Regions from separate parts of the Pararoseomonas sp. SCSIO 73927 genome, predicted to be linked through region 3. Evidence: predicted binding sites of a transcription regulator. Region 3 holds the regulator's gene; each other region holds the start of a gene.
What was found. Region 3 encodes LexA, which represses DNA repair genes until DNA is damaged. Its sites were predicted from a motif close to TGTTCTANNTANGTTC; they were not measured.
Positions count from the first base shown of each region.

Region 1 (7,524 bases), 2.3 Mb from region 3:
CTGTGCACGGCTTCCTCCGGACCTCAGATGTGGGCAGGCACTCAGAGTGCGCGCGCCGCCACATTCTTCTGAAAACCAGATTAGGTGGGATCGTCCGCCTCTGTCGAGAGCTGGTTTGGACAGCTCTCCTGAACCTGGACTTCGCCGGTCCCTTGCGTGCCTGTCCCGACCACCTCACCAGAGGAGGTCCGGGCTGGCTCCTGATGGATCATGCTCCCCAAGGACACGTGCCTTGCCGCCCTGCAGGAGCGCTACGGGCTTCTAAAGTCCTGAAGAGGTCGATGCCGACCCCTTGGTGGCCACCGGTCCCGCATCCGGAGACGGACGGATCACTGGCCTGACGGCAGTAGCTTCCGGCAAGGAACTTCACGAAGAGCACGATGGTCCCGACGACGGGGATCAGCAGGAACGCGGTCAGCTGGACGATGTGAAGCAGGACACTGTCTTGATCGTTCAGGGCGAACGGCTTGGGCAGACGACGCCTGATTGCCCTATCGCCGGAAGCCCGGGCGTGGATCATCCCGATCACGCATTGCAGGACGATCCCGACCAGAGCGATAGGTACGGCCACGAGCGGCACAGCGTACGGATCCCAGCCCTCGAACGACAGGCCCGGCAGCTTGAACAGCCACTTGAAGGCGGCCGCCCACGAGTTCAGGACAAAATAGAGGAGGGTGGTAGCGCAGACGAGCCAGAGCTCTGCCGAGATACCGGGGCGATGTCGAAGCGGTACTCGCCGCCGTAGTCATCCTCGATGACATGGGCACCCGGCTCGGCCGGAGTGCGGACGAGGGTCACGAACGTCTGGCATTGGTTATCCTGCAGACTGCCGCTCTGCCAGGACACCTCGCGCGGGACATGCGCCGTGCCGTGCTCGCCCTGCACGGTCACTCCGCCCTCCATGCGGGAGGTCAGCGCCCACCCCGCGAGGGGCGTGGCCTTCGCGCCACGCAGTTCGGGCGTAACCCGGAGACACGGCGCGCGCGGCGGGGAGGTCGGAAATCCCTCCGTGCCGAACAGGGCGGTGACCAGGATGTAGCCGACGGGCCGAGCCAGACCGGGTGTTACCGATGACGTGGTCGCCAGCGGTCCCTGGCACAGGGTGCAGCAGTCGTCCGCCTGCACCGGCTTGAGTGGCTCGCCGTCCTCGTCGAGGAGGACCAGGCGCGTGCCCTCGTGGGTGCAGAGTTCGACGGCCTGTGCCGAGGCCAGCTGCGCCATGCCCCTGGCATGCGGCAGCACGGCTCCGGCCCAATGCAGGAGCAGCAGGACGGCGAGGAGGCGGGCTAGGCCCGTCCGCGGGCGGTGCATGGGGAACATCATATCGCTCCCCCGGATCCGTCATGCTCGTCCGTCGGGCGCATCCCAGGACATTTTGTCCTCGCTTCAGGCTTCGGCGCTAGCCAGGCGAGGTCTGTCGCCAGGGCTTTCCGTCTCGACACGCCTGCGAGGACCTATACCGTGGGAGGCCTTTCGAGAGATCCACATGAAGATGCCTGCCGCCCTGGCCATGACGATGTTGCCCTCACTGGCCATGGCGAACTGCATCCCGCCCTGGCAGACGCAGTTCGCCTGCAACATCCCCGAGCGGAACGCCCGCGTGGAATTCTGCCGCATCGCCGAGCCGCAACGACATCCGCGCCGACAGGAGGTCTACTACACCTTCGTGACGGGGATCGGACCTGCGGAGCTGCATTTCGAGGCGGACGGCTACATCTTCTCTACCAAGGAGGTCGATACGACCCGTCCATCCGAGATAACCAGCGGTATCGGCTATCCTCGCGGAGAATACGTCTACGCCTTCTTTGTCACCGAGCATTCGAGCAGGCCCGGGAGCGTGAGCAACGCGGAGGTCCGGGTCTACAACTCGATCGACGCTTTCACGAACAGCAAGAGAGACAACGAGATCGCCAGGTTTCGTTGTCAGCCATCCTCCGTCATCGCGGATGTCGCGAACATACGCCCATGAACCCCGGCCCTCTCCGGTAGTCTCCTCCACGGTGCACATGCTGATCCGGTCCTGACCGCCAGACCTGGCGCGGTGTTCCGTACAGCGTGTAGCCTGACTGCCCGCCCCCGTTCATGTGGGAAAGCGCGGCGCATTCGGACCGCCCCGCCTCTTTGCGGCGGTGGGCAGGGTCAGCAGGTTGCATGGACGCCATGGTGAATTTTAGATGCGCCGGAGGGTGCCCTGGAGCGTGCAGCTCGGACTGCCGCCCTCGCCCTCGGACATCTCGAGCGTTGGGCCGACCCGCGTCAGCGTGATGCCGTTCGGCAAGATCAGGACGTCGCCCGACCACGTCCCGGCCGACCTCCATTCGATGGTGCACGGGGGCTGACGCGGACTGGACGCCACGACCTGGACGCGGCCCTCGGCGGCGGGCGAGATCGCGAGCGTGATACGGCCGCCATCGAACTGCCCGGAGTACCGCTCCGTGCGGCCGGACGTCGTGGTGGGGCCGGTCCGCTGCCCTTGCACCGGCGCGGGCGCCACCGCCTCAGGCGGCCGTGCCACCGGGTAGGGCCGGGGCATCGGCTGCCCGGGTATGGCACATCCCGCGACGAGCGGAAGCGCTGCCAGGGCCGTCCAGCGGATCATCGACGGTCTCCCGATCATAGGCGGGGTGCGGTCGGGGTGGTGGGTGTCGGGGCCTGGCGGGGGCGTGGATCGACGTAGACGGCGGCCTCCACGGCGAGCACGACGCCCCCGCCCTGGCGCGGCTCGATCTGCGCGACGATCGCGACCGGATCGCTCCCCGGCCGGGTCGGGTCCCGCCCGATCCACTGCAGGACCTTGCCGCCCTCGCGTGTGTAGGTGGGCGTCCCGTATTTTCCGATCAGGGCCTGCCGGACCGCGTCCGGCGTATGCCCGGCCAGGCGCTGGCCGGACGTCACTCGCGTGACGCTGTCGGCGGGCTTCATAGGCGTGCCGATGTCGAAGCCCAGACACGCCTCGGATTCGTCCGCCACCACGGCGCGGCCGTTCCCCTCCCCGGTCAGGACGGCCATCGCCGCGCTGTAGGTTCCGTTCCCCGTCAGTCCGGCATCCAGACCGCACATGGGCACTCGGACACCCTGCATCTGCGTGCCCCGGAACCAGCGACCACTGCCACCGAGCCTCTCCGTGGGGTCCCTTTGGGGGTAGTCCCGGGAAGTGATCCCTGCGGCCTCGGCACGGGGCATCCCGATCCGGAGGCCCTGGACATCGGCTGCCTTCAGGACCGGGACCGTGCCCGGAGCCTGGGAGGGCTGCGGCACCGAACGAGCGGCTGCGGTCGGGCCAAACTCCCAGATGGGCTGACCGTTCCGCGTGATCAGGCGGGCGGCCAGGATGTCGGCCCGGACGATGGTCCGGTCCGCACCGATCGCGGGCGGTGCCTCGACGAGGCGGTAGGCCAGCTCGAGCAGGGCCTCGCCCGCGATGTCGTACTGCGTCGACAGGCGGTGGCGCTGGGCGAAGTTCCGCGCGGTGCCGGTGTCGCCCATGGGCAGGAACGAGATGTCGTCGAGGTTCCGGAACTGCAGGCCGAACGGCCGGTGGTTCACCGGATCCTGCATTGGAATGAAGGCCTCGGGATCGAGGCCAGTCGGGTATCCCTGACGGGCGGCATCGTACTGCCGGATATTGGTGACCAGCCTGAGCGAGTACGTCCTGTGCGGATCGAAGGACGCGAACAGTCCCTCGAGACGGGCGATCTCTCGGGTGAGGACATCTGCCTTGTCGAAGGCCGACGCATTGCGCACCGCCGTGCTCTGCTCGGCTACTGGACGGAAGTCGGGCATCGTCCCGGTCATCTTGTTGTAGGACAGGATGAACGTCGTCGGATCGATCGGCGGCGCGCGGAAGATCATGGGATCGGCGCCACCGGGTCCGGCGGGGACGCCGGTGGCGGCAGGCCCCTGCTGCGCCAGGGCATTCGGAGGGGCAGCGATCGGGATGACCGCGGCAAGGCACAGGGCAAGCGGCAGGGCGGCGAGATATCGCATCGCGGTCCTCGGAAGGTCGGCTTGGAGAGCTGGAAGCCCCGAATCAGGGCGTGGTGGTGCGCCGCCTAGGGCGGAGACGGGCTGCAGACACGGTGATCGGCAGAGACCAGGGCAGTGGTTCGACCCGGACGAGTTCTCGCCGAGTTCCGGCAAGGAGGATGTCTGCGATGGGACACAGGCCGCTCGTCTCCGATGACCCAAACAGGGGTACATACAACGTAACGTTGTGGCAAGGGGGTGCTGTGCCCCGTGTGCCTTCCTCAGAAAGGCGTCCCAGAGCGGGTACTTCGACATCCACCAGACCCGGGCCTACGGGCGATCTACCCACAACGATAAGTAGTTAGCCCGAATCCTTCACGGCTGGGACCTTCCCGGCATGTCCGACGTGGGGTGGAGCGAGCGTCTGCGGGCGCGGGCCAGGGAACTGGACCTGGCGGATGCCGAGGTGGCGAGGCGTCTCGGCATGTCGCAGGGACGCTACCAGAACTACGTCGCCGGACGTCGGGAACCCGACCTTGCGACCCTTCTCAGGATCTGCAGCGTGCTCCAGATCACCCCAAACGACCTCCTCGGCATTGATGGAGAAGTGCCTGCACAAGACACGACATCCCGGTCCATCGCGGCGTCGCTCGCCGCCATGGGGTCGGCGAAGCTGGGTCTGGCAGCAACCCTCCTGCGAGCACTGGCTTCCCACGACCTGCACGACACCGACGGCGAGGCCAGGGGTGGTTTTAATGGCGGAAGCAGGAAGACGGGTACGTCGCCTGCCCGACCGGCATCCATGAAGAAGTCTAGGAGACCCGGCACCACGGCGTAGTCCGTCCTGCGGGGCGGCGACCGGGTATATAAAAACAGTCGAAATTCAGGTTCGACTGCGGCGCTCGACGTTCTCTATCTGTTCGATCCAGCCGCCACTGAGGTTAGGACGAACCAGATGATCGAAGCACTACCAGGATGCGATCTCTCGCGCCTGAACTTGCTGTTCGAGTCGAGACGACTGGAACGGCTCGCGCGTGACATGCGGATCATCGCCGCTGGTTTGGCTCCCACGGAAGCGGTCCTGGAGGCGGCCCCCATCGTCGATGGTTGGCAATTCGGATGCCGGACGCTGACATCGCTGGTGGGCACATCGATCGGCCATCCGAGGTTACCTGATGGTCCCGTGCACACAACCGATGTGTGGATCATCGATTCAAAACGCCGCTGGGCGCGCACGCTGTCCCGATATTACGTCCTAGGTGCCCCGCATGCGGGTGATGATCATGACCGCTGATCGCGACACCGATGAGAATGCAACGCCTGCCCTCCCTGCCAGCATGGACGAAGCCATCGCGACCCTGGCTGGGGACACGTCGGATGGGTGGTCCACCACGTCGGAGCAGCCCCCACGCCGCCGCAGGAAGCAGATGACGGCGACCGCACCGAGCAGCGCGGGTGCTGCTGCCCCGGATCCATGGGGCCCTGTCACACCCGACGACGATCCGGTCGAGTCCGCCCGCAGAAAGGGGCCAGCTACCCTGTGCGCGCTGGTCATGCTCCGGGCCGCTCTCCTCGACGCGCCGGGCTTTCTGGATCGGGCCATGGTGCCAGGCGTCGTGAGCATCATCCACGCCCCGGACAAGGAATGGGGCATGTCCATCGGCCGCGCCTGGCTGTCCGTCGTGGGCGTGATCTATGACAGGATGTACCCGCCCACCGATCCCATCGGCACGGCGGGATCGTCGGTTCGCACACCCGCTGCCAAGATGCCCTCCTGGGCACGCGGCCATCCGAACGGCCCGAGCCATTTCTCCATCTTCGAGCGCCCGCCACCCCGCTCAGCGAGCATCGAGATCGTCCGTGAGTCCCTGGACGATGGGCGGCCCATCCATGTCGTCACGCACCATCCTGCCATCCTCGATCCCGACATCCTGCTCGTCGAGGAACAGAGACTGGTTATCCCGCCAATGGATGGACAGCACATCGCACAGTGCGCCGATGCCATCCAACCATCGGGACCGTGGCCGCCACTGGGCAGGATCGGTATCCCGCCCCTGCTGGCGGAAGCTGCCCCGGAGTTGCTGCCGTTCCACCTCAACGCGGCTTGGAGGGCCGATCAGGACGCTGCGGCCTACATCGGCCGCCTCGCAGAACTGGTAACCCGCCGTACCACCCTGGCGGCGGCGGATAATGTTCGATCCATGCCGACCCTGGAAAACCTCCCTGGCCTGGGGGAGGCCGGTGAGTGGGGACGCCGGGCCGTGGTGGATCTGAAGGCCTACGCCCGGGGCGAGCTGCCGTGGTCGGAACTGGACCGCGGCGTCGTCCTGGAAGGGCCGCCTGGAACGGGCAAGAGCACCTTCGCGAGGGCCTTGGCGGGATCGGCTGGCCTTCCTCTCGTGGCGTCGTCCCTCGCGCAGTGGCAGGGCCACAAGGAGGGACATCTAGGTAACCTCCTCAGCGCCATGCAGGCGACGTTCGCCCATGCCCGGAAGCTGGCACCCTGCATCATGCTCGTCGACGAGATCGATTCCTTCCCCACACGCTCGGCCATCACGCACCGCCACAGGGACTACGTGGTCGAGGTCATCAACGCGCTCCTGGAGCAGCTCGATGGTGCCGTCGACAGGCAGGGCGTCGTGGTCATCGGCACCTGCAACGATGCCACCGGTCTGGATCCGGCGATCCTGCGCCCGGGCAGGCTCGAGCGCGTCATCCGCCTCTCGCGGCCTGATGCCTCGGGCGTGGAGGCCATCCTCCGCATCCATTTGGGCGATGCCCTGAAGGACGAGGACCTGAAGCCGCTCGCGGCCACAGCGGTCGTGCGTCAGGCGGTCGGTGCCGATGTGGAGGCCTGGTGCCGCGGAGCCAGACGGCGTGCGCGGGCGCAGGGGCGTCCGATGATCCTGGCCGACCTCGAGGCGGAGATCGGCCCCGCGCCTCCGGTGCATTCCCCCGCTGCGCTCCTGCGGATGGCGATGCACGAGGCCGGTCATGCCCTGGCGTTCGCCGTCATGGCGCCGGGCGTGCTCAAGGAGGTCGTCGTCGACACCGCGGTCGGCGGCCGGTCCATGACGGCCGTGGACACCTCGGAGATCCTGCGCGAAGCGCCGCACGCGACGCACCGGCAGAGCATGGACCAGCTGAGGGCCATCCTCTCCGGCCGCGCGGCCGAGGAGGTGATCCTCGGCGAGCCGAGCGGTGGCGCCGGTGGATCGCGCGGCTCCGACCTGGCGAGGGCGACGCGCCTGGCCAGTGCCGTCATGGCGTCCTCCGGACTGGACGGGCACTCCGACCGCCTCGTCTTCCTCGGCGCCGCCGACGATCCGGAGAGGCTCGACCAGATCCTGCTCATGCCGGACATCCGATGCCGGGCGTCCGCCATCCTCCGTCAGGCCTACGACGAGGCCCTGGAGCTGATCCGCCAGCACCAGGGCATCGTCGAGCGGATCGCGGAACTCCTGGTGCGCGACGGGCGGATCTCGGGAGAGGAGGTCGAGGCCCTGCTCCAGGGCAGGCCCCGCCCCGATGCTGCCGCGGGAACTCCGTCGTGAACGC
Region 1 is NZ_CP146232.1:2,583,336-2,590,859, reverse strand. It holds gene VQH23_RS12225 (hypothetical protein) at 209-580, opposite strand; gene VQH23_RS12220 (hypothetical protein) at 655-1,221, opposite strand; gene VQH23_RS12215 (hypothetical protein) at 1,487-1,969, shown strand; gene VQH23_RS12210 (hypothetical protein) at 2,171-2,599, opposite strand; gene VQH23_RS12205 (hypothetical protein) at 2,614-3,987, opposite strand; gene VQH23_RS12200 (helix-turn-helix transcriptional regulator) at 4,364-4,804, shown strand; gene VQH23_RS12195 (DUF6634 family protein) at 4,922-5,260, shown strand; gene VQH23_RS12190 (AAA family ATPase) at 5,235-7,520, shown strand; gene VQH23_RS12185 (hypothetical protein) at 7,517-7,524, shown strand, end outside.
Region 1: a site for LexA is predicted at 4,873-4,888, ahead of VQH23_RS12195 (DUF6634 family protein). Genes of this name have one in related genera too.

Region 2 (7,524 bases), 420 kb from region 3:
TCCGCGCTGGCGCGGATGATGCGGATCACCTCGTCGATGTTCGCGACCGCGATGGCGAGGCCGATCAGGATATGGCCGCGATCCCGAGCCTTGTTCAGCCGGAAGCGGCTGCGGCGGGTGATCACCTCCTCGCGGAAGCGGATGAAGACCTGCAGCGCGTCGCGCAGGCCCATCTGGCGGGGCGTGCCGTCGTCCAGCGCCAGGAAGTTCACGGCGAAAGAGGTCTGGAGGTTCGTGAAGCGGTAGAGCTGGTTCAGCACCACCTCCGCCGTCGCGTCCTTCTTCACCTCGATCACGATGCGCATGCCGTCGCGGTCGCTCTCGTCCCGCAGGTCGGAGATGCCCTCCACCTGCTTGGCCCGCGCCAGGTCGGCGATGCGCTCGATCAGCGTCGCCTTGTTCACCTGGTACGGGACTTCGGTGACGATGATGGCGGAACGCCCGCCGCGCATCTCCTCGATCTCGCAGCGCGCGCGCACGGGGATGGAGCCGCGCCCCGTTTCGAAGGCGGCCCGGATGCCCGCACGGCCGAGAATGAGACCGCCTGTCGGGAAGTCCGGCCCGGGCATGATCCCCATCAGCTCCTCGAGCGTGACGTCGGGGTTGGCGATCATCGCCAGCGTCGCGTCGATCACCTCGCCCGGGTTGTGGGTGGGGATGTTTGTCGCCATGCCCACGGCGATGCCGTTGGAGCCGTTGACCAGAAGGTTCGGGTAGGCGGCCGGGAGGACCCGCGGCTCCTCCGCGCTCTCGTCGTAGTTGGGCGAGAAGTCGACCGTGTCCTCGTCGATCCCGGCCAGCAGCGCGGTCGCGGACTTCGCCAGCCGCGCCTCGGTGTAGCGCATGGCCGCCGGCGGGTCGCCGTCCATGGAGCCGTAATTGCCCTGGCCGTCGATCAGGGGCACGCGCATGGAGAAGGGCTGCGCCATGCGGACCATGGCGTCGTAGATCGCGCTGTCGCCGTGCGGGTGGTACTTACCCATCACGTCGCCGACTACGCGGGCGGACTTCTTGTAGGGCTTGTCCGCCGTGAACCCGTTCTCGTTCATGGAGAACAGGATGCGGCGGTGCACCGGCTTCAGCCCGTCCCGCGCGTCCGGAAGGGCGCGCGCCACGATCACGCTCATCGCGTAATCGAGGTAGCTGCGCTGCATCTCCGCCTCGATGGTGACGGGCGCCGTCTCGTCGAAGGGCCGCTCGTCCGGCGGTCCGCCTTCCGTCTCGCTCACTTATCGCCTTCCAATCCGGCCAGAACGGCCATCAAGAGCCTGCCGCCAGCATTGCGGCCATCAGAACGGGATGTCGTCGTCCAGGTCGGCCTTCGGCGCGTCCCAGCCGCCGCCACCCCCGCCGCTACGGGGCTTGCTGGCGCCGCCGGAGGAGGAGGACCGGCCGCCGTAGCCGCCGCCGCTGGATCCGCCGCGCTCGCCATAGCCGCCACCACCGGAGGAGCCGCCGCCGAAGCCGCCCTCCTCACCCCCGCCGCCGCCCTGCCCGCGGCCGCCGATCAGGGTCAACTCGCCCCGGAACTGCCGCAGCACGATCTCGGTGGTGTACTTCTCCTGGCCCTGCTGGTCGGTCCACTTCCGGGTCTCCAGCGCGCCCTCGATGTAGACCTGGTTGCCCTTCTTCAGGTAGCGCTCGGCGATCTCGCCCAGCTTTTCGTTGAAGATAGCAACCGAGTGCCACTCGGTCCGCTCCTGCTGATTCCCCTCGCGGTCCTTGTAGCGCTCGCTGGTCGCCAGGCGCAGGTTCACCACCCGGCCGCCGTTCTGGAAGTTCCGCACCTCGGGGTCGCGCCCCAGCGTGCCGAGGATGATCACCTTGTTGACGCCGGCCATGCCACCCACATCCCTGCCCGGCCGGGGAAGCCCGGGCCGAAGCCATCCACAACCAATTTCGAGCGGTTCCGCGCGCCGGGGCCGCGAATCGCTGCCGCCCGCCCACGAATCCTCACGGGGAAACCCAGGCGGGTCGCAGAAGCTACCCCCCGGGAGGCGGCAAGGCCACCCCCCGGGGGGAAGGGACGAGGCGCCCCCCGGCAACCTCTTCCCGCCGCCATTATATGGTGGCAAACATCCCTGAACACAATGCGAACAAAGGGTCGGATCGCCTGTGCCTGACAGCCTTCCCGAGACCAGCGGCCGCCTTGCCAACCGGGGCGGGCTCGAGATCGGCAGCGGCGGCCATATCCGCATCCGCGGCGCCCGGCAGCACAACCTCAAGAACATCGACCTCGACATCCCCAAGGGGACGCTGACGGTCATCACCGGCCTCTCCGGTTCCGGCAAGTCCTCCCTCGCCTTCGATACGATCTACGCGGAGGGCCAGCGACGCTACGTGGAGAGCCTCTCCGCCTATGCCCGGCAGTTCCTGGAGCTGCAGCAGAAGCCGGACGTGGACAGCATCGAGGGCCTGTCGCCTGCCATCTCGATCGAGCAGAAGACCACCTCCCACAACCCCCGCTCCACCGTCGGCACGGTGACGGAGATCGCCGACTACATGCGCCTGCTCTGGGCGCGGGTGGGCATCCCCTACTCCCCGGCCACAGGCCTGCCGATCGAGGCGCAGACCGTCTCGCAGATGGTGGACCGGACCCTGGCCATGCCGGAAGGGACCCGGCTGCTGGTCCTGGCCCCGATCGCCCGCGGCAAGAAGGGCGAGTGGAAGAAGGAGATCGCCGAACTCCAGCGCCGGGGCTTCGAGCGGGTGAAGGTGAACGGCACCCTCTACCGGATTGAGGAGGTGCCCGCCCTCAACAAGAAGCTGAAGCACGACATCGAGGCGGTGGTGGACCGCGTGGTGGTGCGGGAGGGCGCCCAGCAGCGCCTGGCCGACAGCTTCGAGACGGCGCTCGGCCTCTCGGACGGGGTCATCTACCTGGAAGGGGCGGATGCCAAGCCCGGGGAGGAGGGGGCGCGGACCGTCTTCTCCTCCCGCTTCGCCTGCCCGGAATGCGGCTTCACTATCGAGGAGATCGAGCCCCGGCTCTTCTCCTTTAACTCGCCCCAGGGCGCCTGCCCGGAATGCGACGGGCTGGGGATGGAGAAGTTCTTCGACCCCGCCCTGGTCGTGCCGGACGACGTGAAGACCATTGCCGAGGGCGCCGTAGCCGCCTGGGCCGGCGGCTCCTCCTCGCCCTACTACGACCAGACGCTCGAGAGCCTGGCGCGGCACTTCAAGGTTTCCACCAACACCGCTTGGGCCGACCTGCCCAAGGCGGTTCGGAGCGCCATCCTGCACGGCACCTCGGATGTCGTGACCCTGAAGTACAAGGACGGGCTGCGCGCCTACGAGGTGAAGAAGGCCTTCGAGGGGGTGATCCCAAACCTCGAGCGGCGCCTGCGCGAGACGGACAACCCTTGGGTCCGGGAAGACCTGCAGCGCTACCAGTCCGAGCGCCCCTGCCATGTCTGCCAGGGCGCGCGGCTGAAGCCGGAGGCGCTGGCCGTCCGGGTGGCGGACCTGAACATCGCCCAGGCCTCCGACCTGTCCATCCGGAAGTCCATGGAGTGGTTCGCGGGCGTCTTCGACCAGCTCTCCCCCCAGCGGCAGGAGATCGCCCGCCGGATCCTGCGGGAGATCAACGACCGGCTGCGCTTCCTCGTGGATGTCGGGCTGGATTACCTTTCCCTCGCCCGTGGCTCTGCAAGCCTCTCGGGTGGCGAGAGCCAGCGTATCCGGCTGGCCTCCCAGATCGGCTCCGGCCTCACGGGCGTGCTCTACGTGCTGGACGAGCCCTCCATCGGCCTGCACCAGCGGGACAATGAGCGCCTGCTCGTCACGCTCCGGCGCCTGCGTGACATCGGCAACACCGTGCTGGTGGTGGAGCACGACGAGGACGCGATCCGCGCCGCCGACTACCTGGTGGATATCGGCCCAGCTGCCGGCGCCGGGGGCGGCCGGATCATCGCCCAGGGCACGCCGGAGGAGGTGATCGCCAACCCGGACAGCGTCACCGGCGCCTACCTCTCCGGCCGCCGCTCCGTGCCCGTGCCGGCGCAGCGCCGGCAGCCCGACCCCAAGCGGCAGCTCAAGGTGGTCGGCGCCTCGGGCAACAACCTGAAATCCGTGTCCGCCAGCATGCCGCTGGGCACCTTCACCTGTGTCACCGGCGTCTCCGGCGGCGGTAAGTCCACCCTGGTGATCGAGACCTTGTACAAGGCCGCGGCCCGCCGCCTGATGGGGGCCGGCACGGTCCCCTCCCCGCACGAGCGGATCGAGGGGTTGGAGCTGCTGGACAAGATCATCGACATCGACCAGTCGCCGATCGGCCGCACCCCGCGCTCCAACCCTGCCACCTACACGGGCCTCTTCGCGCCCATCCGGGACTGGTTCGCGGAGCTGCCGGACTCCCGGGCGCGCGGCTACAAGGCCGGCCGCTTCTCCTTCAACGTCAAGGGCGGACGCTGCGAGGCCTGCCAGGGTGACGGCCTCATCAAGATCGAGATGCACTTCCTGCCCGATGTCTACGTCACCTGCGACACCTGCAAGGGCAAGCGCTACAACCGCGAGACGCTGGAGGTGAAGTTCCGCGGCAAGTCCATCTCCGACGTGCTGGAGATGACAGTGGACGAGGGGCTGGAGTTCTTCTCCGCCGTTCCGGCCATCCGGGACAAGCTGAAGGTGCTGAGCGAGGTGGGGCTGGGCTACATCCACCTGGGCCAGCAGGCCACCACCCTCTCGGGCGGCGAGGCGCAGCGCATCAAGCTGGCGAAGGAGCTGGCCCGCCGCGCAACCGGGCGCACCCTTTACATCCTCGACGAGCCGACCACAGGCTTGCACTTCGAGGATGTGCGCAAGCTCCTGGAGGTGCTGCACGCGCTGGTGAACCAGGGCAACACCGTGCTGGTAATTGAGCACAACCTGGAGGTCATCAAGACCGCCGACTGGATCCTGGACATGGGCCCGGAGGGCGGCGATGGCGGCGGGCGCGTGGTGGCCGAGGGCACGCCGGAGGAGGTGGCCGCGAGCCCGGAGAGTCACACCGGCCGTTTCCTCGCGCCCCTGCTCTCGGCGCATGGGGTCCAGGCACCGCTGCCCGCGAAGAAGCGCAAGCGCGCCTGACCGCGGCGCCCCGGTCAGGGGCGCCGCCACGGCTCAGGCGTTCCAGACCACCATCGTGGCCCGGGCGCATTCGTGCATCACGGTCAGGGCCCGCTGCACGGCGTCCTTGCCGATGACGAAGGGGTTGGGCCCGCCCGCCCGCTTCGCGGCCAGCTTCTTCGCCGCCTCGTCCCAGCCCGTATGGTTGGAGAGGAGCACATCCACCCCCTGCCGCGCCGCTATGTCGCGGGTCCGCGCCGTGCCGTCGATATAGGCCTGAAGGCGGCGAATGCGGTCGGGCTGGCGGTTGAAGTTGAAGGCGGTGCCGCCCCAGAGCACGCCGCGGTGCGTCTGCCCGCCATCCTTCAGGTCGATCAGCAGGGAGATGGTGCCCATGGTGTGGCCGGGAGTGGCGATCACGTCCAGCGCTGTGTCGCCGAGCGAGACCTTGCCGCCATCCTCCACCGCGATGTCCCGCTGCGGCGGGCGGCCCCAGGCCGGCAGGTCGAATTCGAGCTTCGTCTCCACCATCCGCCAGTCCTCGCCGCTCATCACGACGCGGGTGCCGTAGCGCCGCTGGAAGTGGCCGCAGCCGCCGTAGTGGTCGCCGTGGCCGTGGGTGACGACGAGGAGCTTCACCGCCGCCGGGTCCAGCCCGGTCCGGCGCATCCCGGCATCCGTGATGGTCTCGGCCTGCTCGTCATTGTCCATGGCGTCGATCAGGATAATCCCGTCGGAGGTCGGGACGGCCCAGGACGTCACCCACTCGCTGCCGAGGAAGACGAGGTTGTCGAAGGCCCGGCCCGGCGGGGGCGCGGGCATGCGGATCAGCTCCTCCATGCCCGGCCGGCGCTCGGTAGGCGGCACGATCATGTCGGCCAGGCGCATCAGCGGCGTCAGGTCCGTCCCCGCCGCCTCTCGCGCCAGGGCGAGGTGGCGCTGCGCCTCGGCGGAGAGCGCCGCCTGCGCCTCCGCGCGGGTTAGCGGGGCGGCGGCCATAATGCAGCAGGCGCAGCCGAGCTTCAGGAAGCGCCGCCGGCCGGGGTCAACCGCTTCCGCCACCAACCGGGTGGGCGCGCGGCCTCGCTGGAAGAACATCGGATCTCTCCTCCCCTGTGCTTCCCGGCAGCTTGCACCCGTGCGCCGGGCGGCGTCATCAGGAGTGCGTCAGATCCGCCCTGTCCAACCGGCCCAGGCCACGGCGACCCGGTCCCCCAGCCCGCGCGGCGCGGCCGGGGCGCCGGGCTGCCAGCTGGGGGAGAGGACCCGCCGCAGGTCGCGCCCCGCCAGCACCGCCGGCAGCGCGGCGGCCACGGCCCGCCCCGGCAGGCCCGCAACGGCCTTCCGGCCCGCCTCCAGGATCGACAGCCCCTCCCTCGCCAGGGCGCGCCCCGCCTCGACCGGGTCGGCAAATTCCGGCAGCGGGTCCCGCCCCTGCGCGACGAGGGCCGAGAGGCTGCGCAGCGTGCCGCCGAGCCCGTAGGCCGTTCCGATCAGCCGAAGCCCCTCCATGGTACCGTCAGTGGCACCGAGCAGCCGGCCGGTCTCGGCGGCCATGGCCCCGGCGGTGCCGCGCAACCTCTCCAACAGCGGGGTGGCCTCCTCGCCCGTCTCATCGGCCTCGCGCGCGTCGATCATCGCCAGCAGGGGCTCCGGGGCCAGCGCACCGGCCCGGAGGGCATCCGCCAGCGGCCCGGCCACCTCGTGGCGGCGTGCGGGGTTGCCGGACGCCGCCTCCTCCACCGCGTCCCGCCACCATTGCAGGCGGATCAGCACCATCATCGGCTCCCGCGCCGCCTCCCGCGCCCGGGCGAGCTCGTGGTTCAGGGCGATGAGGGTGAAGATCGCCTCCCGCGACGCGGCGGGCGCGAAAAGGGCGCAGAGGAAGCGGTCCGGGTCGTGCCGGCGCGCGAACTCGGCGAGGGATGTCGGGGCGGGCGTCTCGGCCATGCCGCGCCCCTTGGCCCGCGCCCGCCCCGCTGTCCAGCGGCTCTCGCGTTGGATTGAGCCGGCCCGCCCTTGGCCGAAGGACCCATCGGGGCGACATTGCGCGCCGAATCAGCGGCCCCGATTCAAAGCAAGGAGATGCCCCATGGCTTTCAGCCTGCCCCCCCTGCCCTATGACGTGAACGCCCTCGCCGCCCGCGGCATGCAGCAGGAGACGCTGGAGCTGCACCACGGCAAGCACCACCAGGCCTATGTCACCGCGCTGAACGGGCTGGTGGAGAGCAAAGGCCTTGCCGGCAAGACCCTGGAGCAGATCGTGGCCGAGGCCGGCAAGGGCGGCGCCGACTCCCTGCCCGTGCTGAACCAGGCCGGCCAGCACTGGAACCACCTGCTGTTCTGGCAGGTGATGTCCCCCAACGGCGGCGACGACAAGATCCCGGACGCGCTGAAGACCCGGATCGAGAGCGACTTCGGCGGGCTGCAGAAGTTCAAGGACGACTTCAAGGCCGCCGGCGTGGGGCAGTTCGGCTC
Region 2 is NZ_CP146232.1:4,510,751-4,518,274, reverse strand. It holds gene gyrA (DNA gyrase subunit A) at 1-1,154, opposite strand, end outside; gene ssb (single-stranded DNA-binding protein) at 1,290-1,841, opposite strand; gene uvrA (excinuclease ABC subunit UvrA) at 2,173-5,067, shown strand; gene VQH23_RS21390 (MBL fold metallo-hydrolase) at 5,101-6,144, opposite strand; gene VQH23_RS21385 (squalene/phytoene synthase family protein) at 6,214-6,996, opposite strand; gene VQH23_RS21380 (superoxide dismutase) at 7,139-7,524, shown strand, end outside.
Region 2: a site for LexA is predicted at 2,084-2,099, ahead of uvrA (excinuclease ABC subunit UvrA). Genes of this name have one in related genera too.

Region 3 (7,524 bases):
GCCCCTAGCCACGCCCGCCCTGGAGGCCGCGCAAGGGGATCGGCGCTGCCCGGACGGCCAGCGGAACGGGCGACGGAACGGCCAGCGGGATGGCCATGGCCCGGTAGGCGTCCAGCCCGCGCCTGCGCTCGCCGGAGTCGGCCGTGCCCGCCCGCATGATGGTGGGCGGCGGGGCGGCGCGGATGCTCATGCCGGGGGTGGAGGCGGTGGTAGCGGGGAAGCGCGATCCGGCGGGCGCGCCGGACCAGCCGGGCTGCCAGGCCGGGGCGGCGCCGGCCTGGCGCTGCTCCTCCGGCAGGCGCAGGGCCACCTGGGCACGATAGGCCTCTGCCCGGGCGGGGGTGTGGCTGTGGTAGTGGCCCGCCGCCACCATCCAGTCCCCGCTCGCGGCGTGCAGCCCCTTGAGGAAGCGCGCGGCATAGCGGGCGTTGGTCAGGGGATCGAGGCCGTCCTCGAGGGAGGCGAAGGCATCGCGGTGGTGGTGCAGGTTGATCTGCATGCAGCCGATGTCGATCAACCGCATCCCCCCGGCGCGGAGCTGCCGCACCTCGGCAACCGCTTCCGCCTTGGAGGAGAAAAATTTGCCGGCCCCCTCGGCGTTCATCGTCCAGGGCCATGGGCCGCTCTCGCCGGTTGCAGGATCGCGCCGGCCGGATTCGACCCGGCCTATGGCGGCCAGGAGCCCTGCGGGAAGCCCATATTCCCGCTCAGCCGAGGCGATGGCGGCCCGGCAGAGGGCGGTCGGGGAGGGCTGGGCCAGGGCTAGGCCGGGCAGCAGGCCGAGAAGAAGGGCAAGGAGGCGCATGGCATCCACAGCTCAAGCCGCGTGCCAGCGGGGCGACTCTCATTTCCGTGATGGTGCGATGCGAAAAAGCCCTTGCGGAATCGGGGAGGCACCACTACTTTGTGCATCGCAGCAACGCGATGTTGTCGCGTTGTTGTCTTTCTTGGACGTTTCCTCCCTAAACTCGGCGGTGCCTCTGGCACCGCCTTTTTTTTGCCCGAACCACACCTCTGGCCGAGCGGGCGCGCCGCGCCACGGCCTCAGGTCAGGCGCGCAGGAAGGACCAGTCCTCGGCCACCAGCCGCGCCAGCATTCGTTCCATGTCCGCCCGCAGCGTGGCCAGGCCGGGCAGGCGCTGGATCCGCCGCTCGTCCATGTAGAGGCTGCGCGCCATCTCCAGCTGGATCACGTGAACGCCCTCCCGCGGGCGGCCGTAGTGGCGGGTGACGTAGCCGCCGGCATAGGGGTCGTTCCGCCGGTGCCGGTAGCCGAGGGCGGTGAGCGCCTCCTCCATCATCCGCGTCGCGCGCGGGGCGGCGGCGGTGCCGTGGGCGTCACCCAGGATCATGTCCGCCGAGCGCCCGGATTCGCCGGGGATGGTGGGCATGGAATGGCAGTCGATGAGCAGACAGGCGCCGTGGCGCCGCACCGTCTCCGTGATCAGCCCGGAGAGGGCGGCGTGATAGGGTTCCCACAGCGCCCGGATCCGGTGCGCGGCCTCGTCGAAGGAGAGGCGGCGGCGATAGACGGGCTCGCCGCTCGCCACCACCCGGGCGATGGTGCCCAGCCCTGCGCCGACGCGCGGCGAGGCGCTGTTGACGAAGTCCGGCAGCGGCCCGTCGAACATGCCAGGATCCAGTTCCCAGGCCTCGCGGTTCGCGTCGCAGTAGACGCGCGGGAAGGTTGCGGCGAGGAGCGGCACGCCGTGCCGCGGCGCGTCGGCGAAGATCTCCTCCACGAACCCGTCCTCGGAGCGGCGGAGCGCGACGGGGTCCAGCCGGCTCTCCGCCAGGAAGGCGGCTGGGTAGTGGCGGCCGGAATGGGGCGAGGCGAGGACGATCGGCGCGGCTTGGTCACGCGGCCGGATCAGCTGGAAAGGCGGTGGGGCGTCGGCCTCGGGCGCGGCCTCGATCGGAAGGTCCATCTGTTCCTGAATCACCACAGCCGGGCGCGCCTGTCACGCGGGATACTGCTCGGGGGATTCTGCTCGGGGGATCCTGCACGCGGGATGCTCGTCCCGCCGCGGCGGCACTTCCGCAGGCCGCCTTCGGGCTTGCTGCGCGGCGGGGTACACGCTAAAGGGGCCGCCACGCCGCGGCCCTCTGGGGCCTGGCGGACCCGGCGGATGGGCGCATAGCTCAGCGGGAGAGCACCACCTTGACACGGTGGGGGTCACAGGTTCAATCCCTGTTGCGCCCACCATCCGCCTGCTTTTCTCTCATATTCGGAGTGGGTTGCGCGGCACAGGCCGGCGCAGGCCTCGTCTTCCCGGCCCGATCCCGGTTACAAGCGCTGCATGCCGTCCAGGCCAGGCCAGTGCTGATCACCGACCCGCTTCCCTACGCCGCCTTCATCGTCCGCCACCTCATGCGGCCCGTCGGCCCGCGCTTCGGCGAGCGGCATGCCGTGGCGGAGACCGAGGAGGCAATGGACGGGGACCGCTGGTTCTGGTCCGACGACAACGCGAAGGTGCTGGAGTTCCTCTCCATCCCCTCCGTCTGGTGGGCCTACCCGGAGGCGGTCGAGGCCACCTTCGGCTTCCTGCGCGACCTCTGCCGCGGCCCCTACGTGTATCGCCGCCTCGGCGCGGTGCGGCTGGAGGCGGTGGAGAACGATGGCGCGCGGGCGCGCTTCGTCCACAGCCTGATGGACATCACCTGCGACCTGCCGCGCGGGGTCGTCACCGTCGGCATGCGGTTCCATGACGGGCGCACCGCCCGGAACGTGATGCTGACCGGTAACTACGTGCGCTTCACCCATGCCGGGGTGGACCGCACCCTGGACGTGGAGGACGCGATCGATGCCTGGGAGGTGCGGCATCGCGGCGACCTGCTAGAGCTCTCCCACGCCAGCGACCTGTGTTTCGCGCATGAGGGACAGACCTTGCGGCTCGGCCGCCTCGTCTATGCCTACCGCTTCGACGCGCGCAGCACGGTCTTCCGGGCAGAGGTGTCGCTCGACCTCGATCCGGGCCTGACCGTCTCGGACCTCGTGCTGACGATCGCGACGGACGAACTCACCCACGGCGAGCTCGGCATAGTCTATAACACCGTGCGCGCCCGGCAGCCCGGCGCCGCGCCGATCGTGGCCGGCGCGACGGAGCCCGCCGAGGGTCTGTTGCCGATCCGGGGCGCCCCCTACTGGTCCATGTCGCGGGACCGGTTCATGCGCGGCTTCTCGCCCGCCATCCACTCCCTCCCGCGGGAGCCCGGGCGCCTCTCGGCCCTCAGCATTGTCGCGCGGGAGGAGGGGAAGCTGCACTGGGTGGTGGCCGAGCACGCCTTCCCCGGGGCGCACCGCGGCGGCCGGATCTCGGCCGAGGAGACGAAGCTGCTGACCTCCGGCGGCTTCTACGACCGGGTGGAGGACATGGCCGCCATCATCGGCGCGGAGGCGGCCGCCGCGCCGAGCCAGCCGATCGACCTCTCCCTGTCCTACGACTACGGCGTGGAGCTGGCGGCCTTCGCCCGGCGCGCCCGCATGCTCGCCCGCGCGGGGAACGCCGCGGGGCCGGTGGTGGAGGAGGCGCTGGGCATGCACGACCAGCTCCTCGCGGCCTATGAGGAGAACATGCTCGCCCCCGCGGCGGCGGACCCGCGCGCCATCTTCTCCCGCCCGCTCTCCTTCGTGGTGATGGGGCTGGTGGACGCCCTGGCCGTCACCGGCTCCCCCCGTCACCACGAGGCGCTGCGGCGCGCGGTGGACGCGCTGCTGACCTTCGAGCGGCCGATGAGGGACGCCGCCGGAGGAGAGGTCTCCGTCTTCCCCATGGGCCAGGGTGAGCCGCCCTACCTGGACTGCCACGCCGCCGCCGTGCTCGCCCTGGCCCGCGCGGCGACGGCGCTGGAGGACCCGCGCATCGCGCCCGCGCTGGACCGGGCGCTCGGCGCCTATGCGCTCGGCACCCATGCCGTCGACCTTGGCGGCCCGGTGAGGCAGGACGGGGTGGTGGTGGACGCGACGGATGAGACGGGCGGGCGCCACGCCCACGGAAGCTTCTGGAACTATTCCGCCGGCCTCTCGCTCCGCGGTTTCGCGGCGCTCCGCCGCTCCTCCCGGCCTGAGGTGCGGGAGGTCCTGTCCCGCCACGGCGAGCGGTTGGAGCTGTTCGAGACGCTGATGCGCCGGCAGGTCGCCCGCTCCATCCGGGAGCGAGGGGACGCGCTGGAGATCCGCACCTCCGTTCCCTCGGCCGAATCGAACTCCGAAACCCAGCCCTGGGTGGCCATGGGGATCATCGACGATCCCTGCGACGACGGGCCGGAGGCTCCGTGATGCGTGTGCTGCGGAGCCTGGAGGAGCTGGACGAGGCCCTGGCCGAATGCGACCGGGCGGAGCGGGTTTCGGACGATGCTATGCGCGCCGTCTTCGGCACCTTCCGCATCGACCCGCCTGCTGGGATGCCGGAGGATCCCTTCTCCGACGCCTATCGCGAGGCGCAAATGGGCATCTACGTCACCATCGCCGGCCGGGACTACGCACTGGCGAACGAAGCGACGCCGCTGGACGTGGAGGCCGCCCTGTGCCGGCCTTTCCCGTACTCCACAGGCAGCGCCACCACCGCCGGCGAGCACCTGATGGGCATCGACTTCGCGCTGCGCGCCATGGCGCTGCCGCCGGGGTCGCGCGTGCTGGAGTTCGGGCCGGGCTGGGGCAACACGACGCTGGAGCTGGCGCGGCTGGGCCACCACGTCACCTGCGTGGACGTGGAGCCGCGCTTCTGCGAACTGATCCGCCGCCGCGCCGCGCGGGAAGGACTCGCGGTCGAGGTGGTGAACGACGACTTCTTCTGGGCGGAGAAGGGCGGCGACACCTTCGACGCCGTTCTCTTCTTCGAGTGCTTCCACCACTGCGCCGACCACCTGCGCCTGCTGCGGGCCCTGCAGGCCCGCGTGGCAGAGGGCGGACGCATCTTCTTCGGCGGGGAGCCGATCACCGCCGACTTCCCCCAGCCCTGGGGCGTGCGGCTGGACGGCAACTCCCTCTGGGCCATCCGAAAGAATGGCTGGATGGAACTCGGATTTCACGAGAGCTACTTCCGGCGTGCCCTGGCCCGCGCCGGATGGGCCGGCGACTGCATTCCCTGCGCCGACCCGGCCTGGGCCACGGTTTGGGAAGCGCGGCGCCTCACGAAAGCGGCCATGCACCTGCCCGCCACCGACGATCGGCTGCAGACCGGCATCGGCCGGCGGGAGGACAGGGCCATCATCCTCGACGGGACACCAGGGACCGGCCTGTTCGGCCCGTACCTGCCGCTGGCGCGGGGACGCTGGACCGCGCGCCTGCGCTTCCGCCCCGGCGCGGCGGCCAGGGGGGATGCGGTCATGGATGTCTGCGCCGGAGGCGGCACCGCCCGTTTGGCAGCCCGCACCGTTCAAGGGGAGGCACTTATTGTCGAGGGCTGGACGGCCTCGCTGACATTCGACGCGGCCGAGAACTTGAGCGGCGTGGAGGTCCGGCTGTTCTGCGAGGCCGGCTTCACCGCCGTCTTAGAAGGGGTGGAACTCCTGTCCGACGAGGCGGGCTGAATTTGGCAGAGCCGGGGGCGAACCCCCGGCGCCCGGCCATCAGTGGTAGCGCCGCACCAGCCCGACGAGCCGGCCCTGCACCTTCACCCGGTCCGGCCCGAAGATGCGGGTCTCGAAGCGCGGGTTGGCCGCCTCCAGCGCGATGGAGTTGCCGCGGCGGCGCAGGCGCTTCAGCGTCACCTCGTTCTCGTCCACCAGGGCCACCACGATGGCGCCGTTGTCGGCCGTGTCCCCACGGCGGATGATCACCGTGTCGCCGTCCAGGATCCCGGCCTCGACCATCGAGTCGCCGGAAACCTCCAGCGCGTAGTGCTCGCCGCCCCCGAGCATCGCGGCAGGCACCTCCACGCTCTCGCCCATGTCGCGCAGCGCCTCGATCGGAAGGCCGGCGGCGATGCGGCCGTAGAGCGGCAGGTGGACGGCCGCCGCGTCGTTGGCCGTGCGGACGGCGCCGGGAAGGTTGGTGGCGAAATTGCCGCGGATGACGTTCGGCGCGAAGGCGGGCGCGGGCGCCGGCAGGGGCGCGGCGGCCACGGCCTGGGCGGCGCGGGGGGACAGGCTCTCCGGCACGCGGATCACCTCCAGCGCGCGGGCGCGGTGGGCGCGGCGCTTGAGGAAGCCGCGCTCCTCCAGCGCCGTGATCAGGCGGTGGATGCCGGACTTCGACTTCAGGTTCAGCGCCTCCTTCATCTCCTCGAAGGAGGGGGAGAAGCCGGTGTCCCGCAGGTGCTTGTCGATGAAGGTGAGCAGCTCGTGCTGCTTGCGGGTGAGCATGGTCTGGGCGTCTCCCTGGAGGCGGGCATGGCTTGTTCACACGAACAAACGGGCAACCCATCCGGAAGTTCTATGAAAGTTCTTCCGCGTCGGTCAATGCCGCTCCTCAGACGCCGAGAGAAGAAAGGTCCACAATTTCGATAGAACAGCCCGCCGGGGCCGCCGGAGCATGTGGCGGGCGCACCACCAGCGCCCCGGCCCGGGCGAGGGCGGCGAGCATGGAGCTGTCCTGCACGGCGAGGGGAGTAGCCGTCAGGGTTCCGTCCGCGGCGCGGGCGAGTTCGGCGCGAACGTAGTCCTGGCGACGGTCGTTCGCGGGCATGTCGCGCCCCAGCAGGGCGGTGCGGGTCTCCACCGGGCCGGCCGGCAGGCCGGAGAGGCGGCGCAGGGCGGGGATCAGGAAGATCACGGCGCAGACAAGGGCGGAGACGGGGTTCCCCGGCAGGCCCAGCATCGGTGTGCCGCGCAGGTCGCCCCAGATCAGCGGCTTGCCCGGCCGCATGGCGATCTTCCAGAAGTCCAGGGAGAAGCCCTGGGGAGCGAGGGCGGACTGGACGAGGTCGTGCTCGCCCACGCTCGCGCCGCCCGTGGTCAGCAGCAGGTCGCAGCGGGCTGCGGCCTCGGCGGCGGCCGCGATGGCATCCCGGTCGTCGGTGGCGATGGGCAGGACCACCGGCTCCCCGCCAGAGGCCCGGACGAGGGCCGCCAGGGCGTGCGCGTTGGAGGAGACGATGCCGCCCGGCGGGATGGGGTCGCCGGGCAGGGCGATCTCGTCCCCGGTGGCGAGGACACCGATTCGCGGGCGCCGGTGGACGTGGAGCCAGGGGTGGTTCGCCGCGGCCGCCAGGCCGATGTCGCGGGCGCTCAGGCGGCGGCCCGCCTCCAGCACCGCGTCGCCGGCGGCGAAGTCCAGCCCGGCCCGGCGGATGTGGCGGCCCTTCTGCGCGGCCTCGGTGGGGGTCACGAGGCCGTCCCCGGCCGTCGCGTCCTCCTGCAGCAGGATCGAATCGGCCCCGGGGGGCACCGCGCCGCCGGTGAAGATCCGCACCGCCTCGCCCAGGCCGACCGCGCCGGCGAAGGGGTGCCCGGCGGGCGCGCTGCCGATCACGCGCAGCCGCGCCCCCGCTGCGGCATCGGCCGCCCGCAGCGCGTAGCCGTCCATGGCGGAGACGTCGGCAGGCGGTTGGGTCACGCGGGCGAGGACGGGACGGGCGAGGA
Region 3 is NZ_CP146232.1:4,931,513-4,939,036, reverse strand. It holds gene VQH23_RS23335 (lytic transglycosylase domain-containing protein) at 5-805, opposite strand; gene VQH23_RS23330 (N-formylglutamate amidohydrolase) at 1,050-1,928, opposite strand; tRNA gene VQH23_RS23325 (tRNA-Val) at 2,132-2,206, shown strand; gene VQH23_RS23320 (hypothetical protein) at 2,321-4,279, shown strand; gene VQH23_RS23315 (class I SAM-dependent methyltransferase) at 4,279-5,532, shown strand; gene lexA (transcriptional repressor LexA) at 5,572-6,306, opposite strand; gene glp (gephyrin-like molybdotransferase Glp) at 6,413-7,524, opposite strand, start outside.

Region 4 (7,524 bases), 2.1 Mb from region 3:
GCCTTCGACCTCGTCATCCCCTCCCTCCCCGGCTTCGGATTCTCCGGAAAGCCGGAGGCCCCGATCTCCGCCCGCACCACAGCCCGCCTCTTCGACGTGCTGATGCGCGGCCTGGGCTATCCGCGCTACCGCGCCCAGGGCGGCGACTGGGGCGCGGCCGTCACCGCCTGGCTCGCCCTGGACCACGTGGCCTCCCTGAAGGCCATCCACCTCAACATGGTCCTCGTCCGCCCGGACACCGCGCCGAAGACGCCCGAGGAACTGGCCTGGCAGGCCGAGCAGGCGGGCGTGCAGGGGAAGCTCGGCGCCTACGCCCAGCTCCAGGGCACCAAGCCCCAGTCCCTGGCCTACGCCATGCAGGACAACCCGCTCGCCCAGGCCGCCTGGATCGTGGAGCGCTTCCACGACTGGGCCGACCTGCGGGAACGCCCCTTCGAGCAGGTCTTCACCAAGGACCAGCTGATCACCGACGTGATGATCTACGCGATGAACGACGCTTTCACGACCGGCGCCTGGTACTACTTCGGCGCGATGGAGGAGGGCGTGCGCAACATGCCCCCCGGCCGTCGCGTGATGGTGCCCACCGCCGTGGCCTCCTACCCCGACCCACGCTCCCCCATGCCGCCCCGCAGCTTCGTGGAGAAGGGCTACGCGGTGAACCGCTGGAGCGACATGCCCCGCGGCGGCCACTTCCCGGCCCTGGAGGTGCCGGACGACTTCGTGGCCGACCTGCGAGCCTGGGGGCGGCAGACGGAGGCCTAGGACCCACCCCGGGCCGCGCCCGTTCCGCCTGGCCGGTGAGGGGCGGCAAGGCCCGGTGCGTGCCGTCCCGGACACGCCGCGGCACCGCCGTCGGGCATGCCTCACTCGTGAGGTTCCTCGCAGCCCGGACCGGCGTAGCATGCCCCTTCGCACGGCAATGCCAGCGTTCCTCCGGGGGGATCGGAACGGGCAGCGCCGTGGGGTTCGGGGGTTGCCATGTCTTCTCGCGGTCTGGCGGGGCTGGTTGTCGTGGCGGCCTGCGGCCTGCAGGCCTTCGCGGCGCTTGCCGCCCCGCGGGAGCAGGCGCCCAGCGCCATCATCGAGGTGGCGCCGCGCCCGGCGCCCACCCCGCCCCGCGCCCCGGATCGTTCGGCGGACCGCTCCGGCAAGGCGCGGCAGACCGAAGCGCGGGTCCTGAGCACCCCTTCCCTCGCCAATGCCACGGCCGTGGGCGTCAGCGGCGTGCTGCCCCAGGGCACGACCGCGCGGGTGCAGAACCTGCAGAACGGGCGCTCCACCACCGTGCTGGTCCAGCCCGGCGGCCCGGACAGCGCGGGGCGCCTGCTGGACATCACCCCGCCCGTGGCCCGCGCCCTGGGCGTCACGGGGGCCAGCGCGACCATCCTGGTCGCCCCGCTGGCCGTGCCCCAGCCCGACGGCACCATCCGCCTGGGCGAGGGCACGCGCATGGCCGGCGCCCTCGCCGCGCCGGCGGTCAGCGAGCGGCCCGAGGACTGAGCCTGTCGGGAGGTTGCCCCAAGGGGCTCCGCCCCCTGGACCCCCGCCGGGAACCTGAGGTTCCCGGACCTCCCATCTGGCTGCCGCGGATACGATTCCGGAAGGGCGGCGCCGCAGGCCTTCTGACTTCAGGTCAGCCCTGACGGACCTGTCCCGCGCCTCGGGTCATGGACCCGAGGCGAGACCCCAGCCCCCCATTACGCGGCAGCCCTTCAGAAAAAGATGAGGGGTGGGGTCCAGGGGAGGGGAGAATTCCTTCTCCCCTCCCCTGGGGCCGTTCAGCGCGCCGGCAGGTTGCGCGCGGTGGCCGCGGCCTGACCCAGGTCTTCCACGAAGCGGTCGTACTCCCGCGCCTTCGCGGCCGGATCGGGCAGGCGCAGCAGGTACGAGGGGTGGACGGTCGGGTAGAAGGGCCGGCCTTCCGGATCGCGGAGGAGGGAGCTGCGGAGCTTCGTCACAGGCATGGCGCGGCCGGAGACGGCGCGGAGCGCGGTGGCGCCGAGGGTGACGATCAGCCGGGGCCCGACGAAGTCGATCTCACGCAGCAGGAAGGGCCGGTAGAAGGTGATGTCGCCGGCATCGGGCGACTGGTGCAGGCGGCGCTTGCCGGTGGGCGTGAACTTGAAGTGCTTTACGGCATTGGTGACGTAGGCCTCGTCGCGGGTCACGCCCGCCTCCTCCAGCGCCTTGTTCCACAGGCGGCCGGCAGGGCCGACGAAGGGGTGGCCCTTCAGGTCCTCCTCATCGCCGGGCTGCTCGCCGACGAACATCAGCAGCGGGTGCTGCGGGCCCTCGCCCATCACGGGCTGGGTGGCGTTGGCGGTCCAGGGCGGCAGGTCGTTGCGCGCCAGCAGGTCGCGGCGGAGCGCGGCCTGGGCCTCCGCGAAGCTCTCGTTGGGGGTCAGCAGATCGGCGGGCATGGGGGAATCAACGCTTCCCGCCGCCTCCGGCTGCGCGGCGCGGATGATGGCGGGCAGGTGGATGGCGCGCTGCCGGCGCTCCACCGGTGGGGTGGCGCCGCGGGCGACCATCTCGGCCACGCGCCTGGGCGCCTCCTGCATCAGGCGGGGGATGTCCTGCGCCTCGGGCAGGTTGCGCCAGTACTTGCGCGGCATCTCCGCGCGCATGGCGTCCGGCTTCAGGCGCGCGGGATTGAAGATGGAGGCGAAGTAGGCGCGCCAGAGGGTCTCGGCCGCGTCCTCGGCCGGGGCGTCGGCGCGGCGGGCGCCGGGGCCGAACGTCACCGCCTCGCCGTCCCAGTGGGCGGAGAGGGCGGGGGTCAGGATGCTCCAGCGCAGCATGGCGAAGCGGCGGGTGAAGAAGGCGGATTCGGCGCGCAGGATGTGGTGCTCCGGCTCGTACCAGGCCACGAAGCGGCTCTCCGGCGGCGGCTCCGGGGCTCGGGGCGCGGGCGGGGCAGGGGGCGCCTCGGCGGCCTCCTCCAGCGCGCCGTGGTCGCGCAGCGCCAAGGCGACACTGCGGGCGTTGCGCGCGGGGGCAGGGGTGTCCGGCACCGCCACAGGATCGGGCGCGGCGAGCGGGGCCGCCAGGGCACCGTCCTCCACCCGAACCTCTCGAAACCGGACGAAGGCGTGCATCTTGTGCGCGTCTCGCCGCACGGCGCGGGCCATGGCGTTGGCACGGGACACGGCGGGGTCGGCGGCGTCGTCCAGCAGCCCGCGCTCGTGCTGCAGCCGGTACAGCAACCCGTGCAGCAGGGCGAAGCGGCCAGGGTCGCGGTGGCGGATGACGAGCTGCGCCAGGTCGGGGAAGCCGCGTGGCACGCGGGGCGGCGGGGCATCGGCCGGCGGCGCGGGCGGTGGGCCGCCGCCGAAGAGGGGCACGGGATCGCCCTCGGCCCGCCACTCCACCTCCTCCGGAGGGATGCCGGCCATCACCAGGGCGCGGGCGGCGGTGCGCCAGCCCTCGAAGTCGTCCGGGGTGGCGAGGGCGACCTCATGCATGGGCGAAGAGGGGCAGCTGCACCGGGCGCGGCATCAGCCCGCCGGGAAGGATGGCGGCGCGGTCCGCCAGCCCGTCCCTCGGCACCAGCATGGCGCGCAGGTCCTGGCGGTCCAGCAGCCCGGCGCGGGGATGGTGGTCGATCGCGGTGATGAAGGGCGCGACCTTGCGCAGGCTGACGCGAAGCCGCGCGAGATCCGCCATGCGGAAGGACCGCACCCGGCGGGAGGAGAGGACGCGGTCCACCGTCTTCGCGCCCAGCCCGGGCACGCGCAGCAGCATCTCCCGGTCCGCGCGGTTGATGTCCACGGGGAACATCCAGCGGTGCTTCAGCGCCCAGGCGAGCTTGGGGTCCACCTCCAGGTCCAGCATCCCGTTCTCGCCGCCCGCCATGATCTCCGGCGCCGTGAAGCCATAGAAGCGCAGCAGCCAGTCCGCCTGGTACAGCCGGTGCTCCCGCACCAGCGGCGGCGCCACGGGCGGCAGCAGGGCGGAGGCGTCGGGGATGGGGGAGTAGGCGGAGAAGTAGACGCGCTTCAGCCGGTAGGACCCGTAGAGGTGCGTGCTGGTGTCGAGCACGGTCGCGTCGGTGGAAGCATCGGCGCCCACGATCATCTGGGTGGACTGCCCCGCCGGCGCGAAGCGCGGCGCCGCCGCGCGCGGGCCGCCCTTCATCGCCACGCGCGGCCTCGCGGCCTCCGCCCTCGCCTCCTTCGCCTCCTCAATCCGCGTCCGCAGCCCGGCCATGGCCACGCGGATGCGCCCCGCATCCTTCTCCGGCGCCAGGGTCTTCAGGCTGCTCTGCTGCGGCAGCTCCACGTTGATGGAAAGCCGGTCCGCGTGCCGCCCCGCTTCCGCCAGCAGCGCCGGGTCGGCATCGGGGATGGTCTTGAGGTGGATGTAGCCCTTGAAGCCGTGCACCTCGCGCAGTTCGCGGGCCACGCGCACGATCTGCTCCATCGTGTAGTCGGGGGAGCGGATGATGCCGGAGGAGAGGAACAGCCCCTCGATGTAGTTGCGCCGGTAGAAGTCCAGCGTCAGCCCCACGATTTCCCGCACGGAAAACCGCGCCCGCCGCACGTTGGAGGAGGCGCGGTTGATGCAGTAGGCGCAGTCGAACACGCAGGCATTCGTCAGCAGCACCTTCAGCAGGGAGATGCAGCGCCCGTCCGGGGCATAGGCGTGGCAGATGCCCATCCCCTCCGTGCTGCCCAGGCCACCGTCCCGGCTGTCCCGCTTCTCCGTGCCGGAGGAGGCGCAGGAGGCGTCGTACTTCGCCGCATCGGCCAGGATCTCGAGCTTCTCGCGCAGTTCCAAGGGGGTTCTCCGGACGCCCTTCCATATGGGCAGCGCCGCCGCCCCGGCAAGAACAGAAACCGAACGAATCCCCTCGCCTCAACCCCGCCCGGCCGGCGCCGTTCACCCCTGGACAGCCACCAGGATCCCCTGATGACGCCCCACCCGCACGGCCGCCGGGCGGCCCTCGGCCTCGCCGCCCTCCTCCTCGCCCGCCCCGCCCGTGCAGCGGACGCCCTGCCCGCCCCCGTGAACGGCATCACCTTCGACGAGTGGACCTCCGCCAACGCCCGCCTGGCCGCCGGGCGCCCCCTGTCGGAGATCCTCGGCGTGCTGCGGGTGAGCGAGGCCGACTGGAACGCCGCCAACAAGGCCTTCCTCGCCGCCCTCACCAACGGGGACCCCGCCGGCCCCGTCTTCGCGCGCTACGGCGAGGTCTTCGCCCGCCCGGAGGCCGGCCGCTTCGGCCGCTCCGGCGACACGCCCAAGCCCGCGGTGTTCGAGAGCGCCGAAACCTACCTTCGCGTCCAGGCCGAGATGACGGCGGCCCAGGAGGTGGGGCAGGACCCCGTGCGCGTGCTGCAGGACCGCTTCGGCCTGACCCCCTACGACTACTCCCAGGCCGGGGCGCGCTGGACGCAGCACTTGGCCGACACGGCCCGTACCAACCCCGACGGCGTGCGGCAGTGGAACGCGATGCGCGAGGCCGCCCTGGCCGAGGCCCGCGCCCGCTACGCCAGCGGCGGCGACAAGCGCGACGGCAACTGACGGGTTTGGCAATCCCGCGCCGCGGGCCTATGTGCTGCGCCGCAACAGCGCCGAGCCGAAGCCATGCCCGACACCTCCTACCCCAAGCTGCACTTCATCTGGGGCGGCATCTTCACGGACGCCACCTTCAGCACGCTGGAGCCCGGCACCGAGGAAAGCTACGGCCCCTACACCGACGAGAAGACCGCCGACCGCGTGTGGAACGAGAAAGCGCGGCGCAACATCGACATCGCCAACCACCGCCTTTTCGTCATCAGCGTGCCCCGTCCGGGCGGCGCGAAGGTGGGGTGAGCCTTCGGGAGGCTTCGCCTCCCGGACCCACCACCAGGGGAAGAAGAAATTCTTCCCCTGGACCCCATCATCTTCTTCCCGGTGGCTGCCGCGGAAGGCGGGGCTGTTCCGCGAAGCTCCCTCCCTGATTCGAGGTCGGCACGAGCGGCCCTGTCCTGCGCCGAGCGGCGTGGCCGCTCGGCGATCCGCCAGCTCCGCATTCCGCGGCAGCCCTGAAGAAAAAGATGAGGGCGGGGGTTCCAGGGGGAGGGAGAATTCCTTCTCCCTCCCCCTGGTCCGTCAGCGGTACCGGTCCTCCCGCGTCAGGAACCCCTGCACGTAGCGGGCGACCCCGTCCTCCAGCCCTGTCATCGGCGCGTTGTACCCGACGCGGCGGAGCTTCGTGAGGTTCGCCTCCGTCCAGTACTGGTATCGGCCGCGCAGGGTCTCCGGCATCGGGAAGAACTCGATTTCCGGCGGCTTCCCGAGGGCGGCGAAGACGGCGCGGGCGAGGTCCGCGAAGCTGCGGGCCTGCCCGGCGCCGATGTTGTAGAGGCCGGACGCCGCGTTGCCGTTCAGCAGCCAGAGGATGACGTCGCAGATGTCGTCCACCCAAACGAAATCGCGGGACTGGCCGCCATCCCTGATGTCCGGCCGGTCGGAGGCGAAGAGGCGGGCAGGTTCGCCGCGCAGCACGGCCTCCGTGATGTTGTGGACGGCGCTGCGCATGTGGCCCTTGTGGTACTCGTTCGGGCCGTACACGTTGAAGAATTTCAGCCCGTACCAGCGGGGCGGGGCCGCCTCACGCGCTTCCACGATGCGCGCCACGCGCCGGTCGAAAACGTGCTTGCTCCAGCCGTAGAGGTTGAGGGGTTGGAGGGTGGCGAGGGAGGCGGGGTCGTCCCGGTCCTCAAAGCCCTGATCGCCGTTGCCGTAGGTGGCGGCGGAGGAGGCGTAGAGGAAAGGCGTGCCGGTGGCGGCGCAGTGGCGCCAGAGGGTGAGGGAGGCGGCGAAGTTGTGTCGCATCACCTCGTCGCCGTCGGTGGCGGTGGTGTCGGAGTTGGCGCCCAGGTGGATCACGCCGTCGAACGCCGGGGCGCGGGCCAGCCAGGCTTCCAGGTCATCGATCGGCACGAAGTCCGCGAATTCGTGGGCGCGCAGGTTGCGCCACTTGCCCTCGGTGCCGAGGGCGTCGCAGATCACCACATCCGCCCGGCCCTCGGCGTTGAGGCGGGCCAACAGGTTCGATCCGATGAAGCCCGCGGCCCCGGTCAGTAGCAGCATCGGGCGGCCCCCTTCCTAATCCCGCCCGCCTCTTAGCCAGAGGGGGCCGGATTGCCACCCCCTTCGCCCCGGGTCTAAGCCGGGGCCCGCGATGCAAACCCTGGACGACGCCTGGATCTGGCTGCGGGACACGGCCTGGCCGTTCTGGCTGGACCGCGGCGTGGACTGGGACCGGGGCGGCTTCCACGAGTGCCTGGAGATGGGCACGGCCCGCTGCCCCGCAGATTTCCGGCGGCTGCGGGTGGTGACGCGGCAGGTTTTCGCCTTCTCCGCCGCGCACGGGGCCGGGCTGCCGCGGGCCGGCGAGGCGGTGGAGACCGGGATCGGCTTCCTGCGCCGGGCGCGGGGGGAGGATGGCGGCTACCCCTGGCGCTACGGGCTGGACGGGGCGGTGCTGGACGGGCGGCGGGACCTGTACGACCACGCTTTCGTCCTGCTGGCGCT
Region 4 is NZ_CP146232.1:1,612,547-1,620,070, reverse strand. It holds gene VQH23_RS07705 (epoxide hydrolase family protein) at 1-762, shown strand, start outside; gene VQH23_RS07700 (hypothetical protein) at 979-1,500, shown strand; gene VQH23_RS07695 (UdgX family uracil-DNA binding protein) at 1,779-3,464, opposite strand; gene VQH23_RS07690 (putative DNA modification/repair radical SAM protein) at 3,457-4,779, opposite strand; gene VQH23_RS07685 (hypothetical protein) at 4,912-5,526, shown strand; gene VQH23_RS07680 (DUF4170 domain-containing protein) at 5,590-5,817, shown strand; gene rfaD (ADP-glyceromanno-heptose 6-epimerase) at 6,097-7,080, opposite strand; gene VQH23_RS07670 (AGE family epimerase/isomerase) at 7,172-7,524, shown strand, end outside.
Region 4: a site for LexA is predicted at 4,830-4,845, ahead of VQH23_RS07690 (putative DNA modification/repair radical SAM protein). Genes of this name have one in related genera too.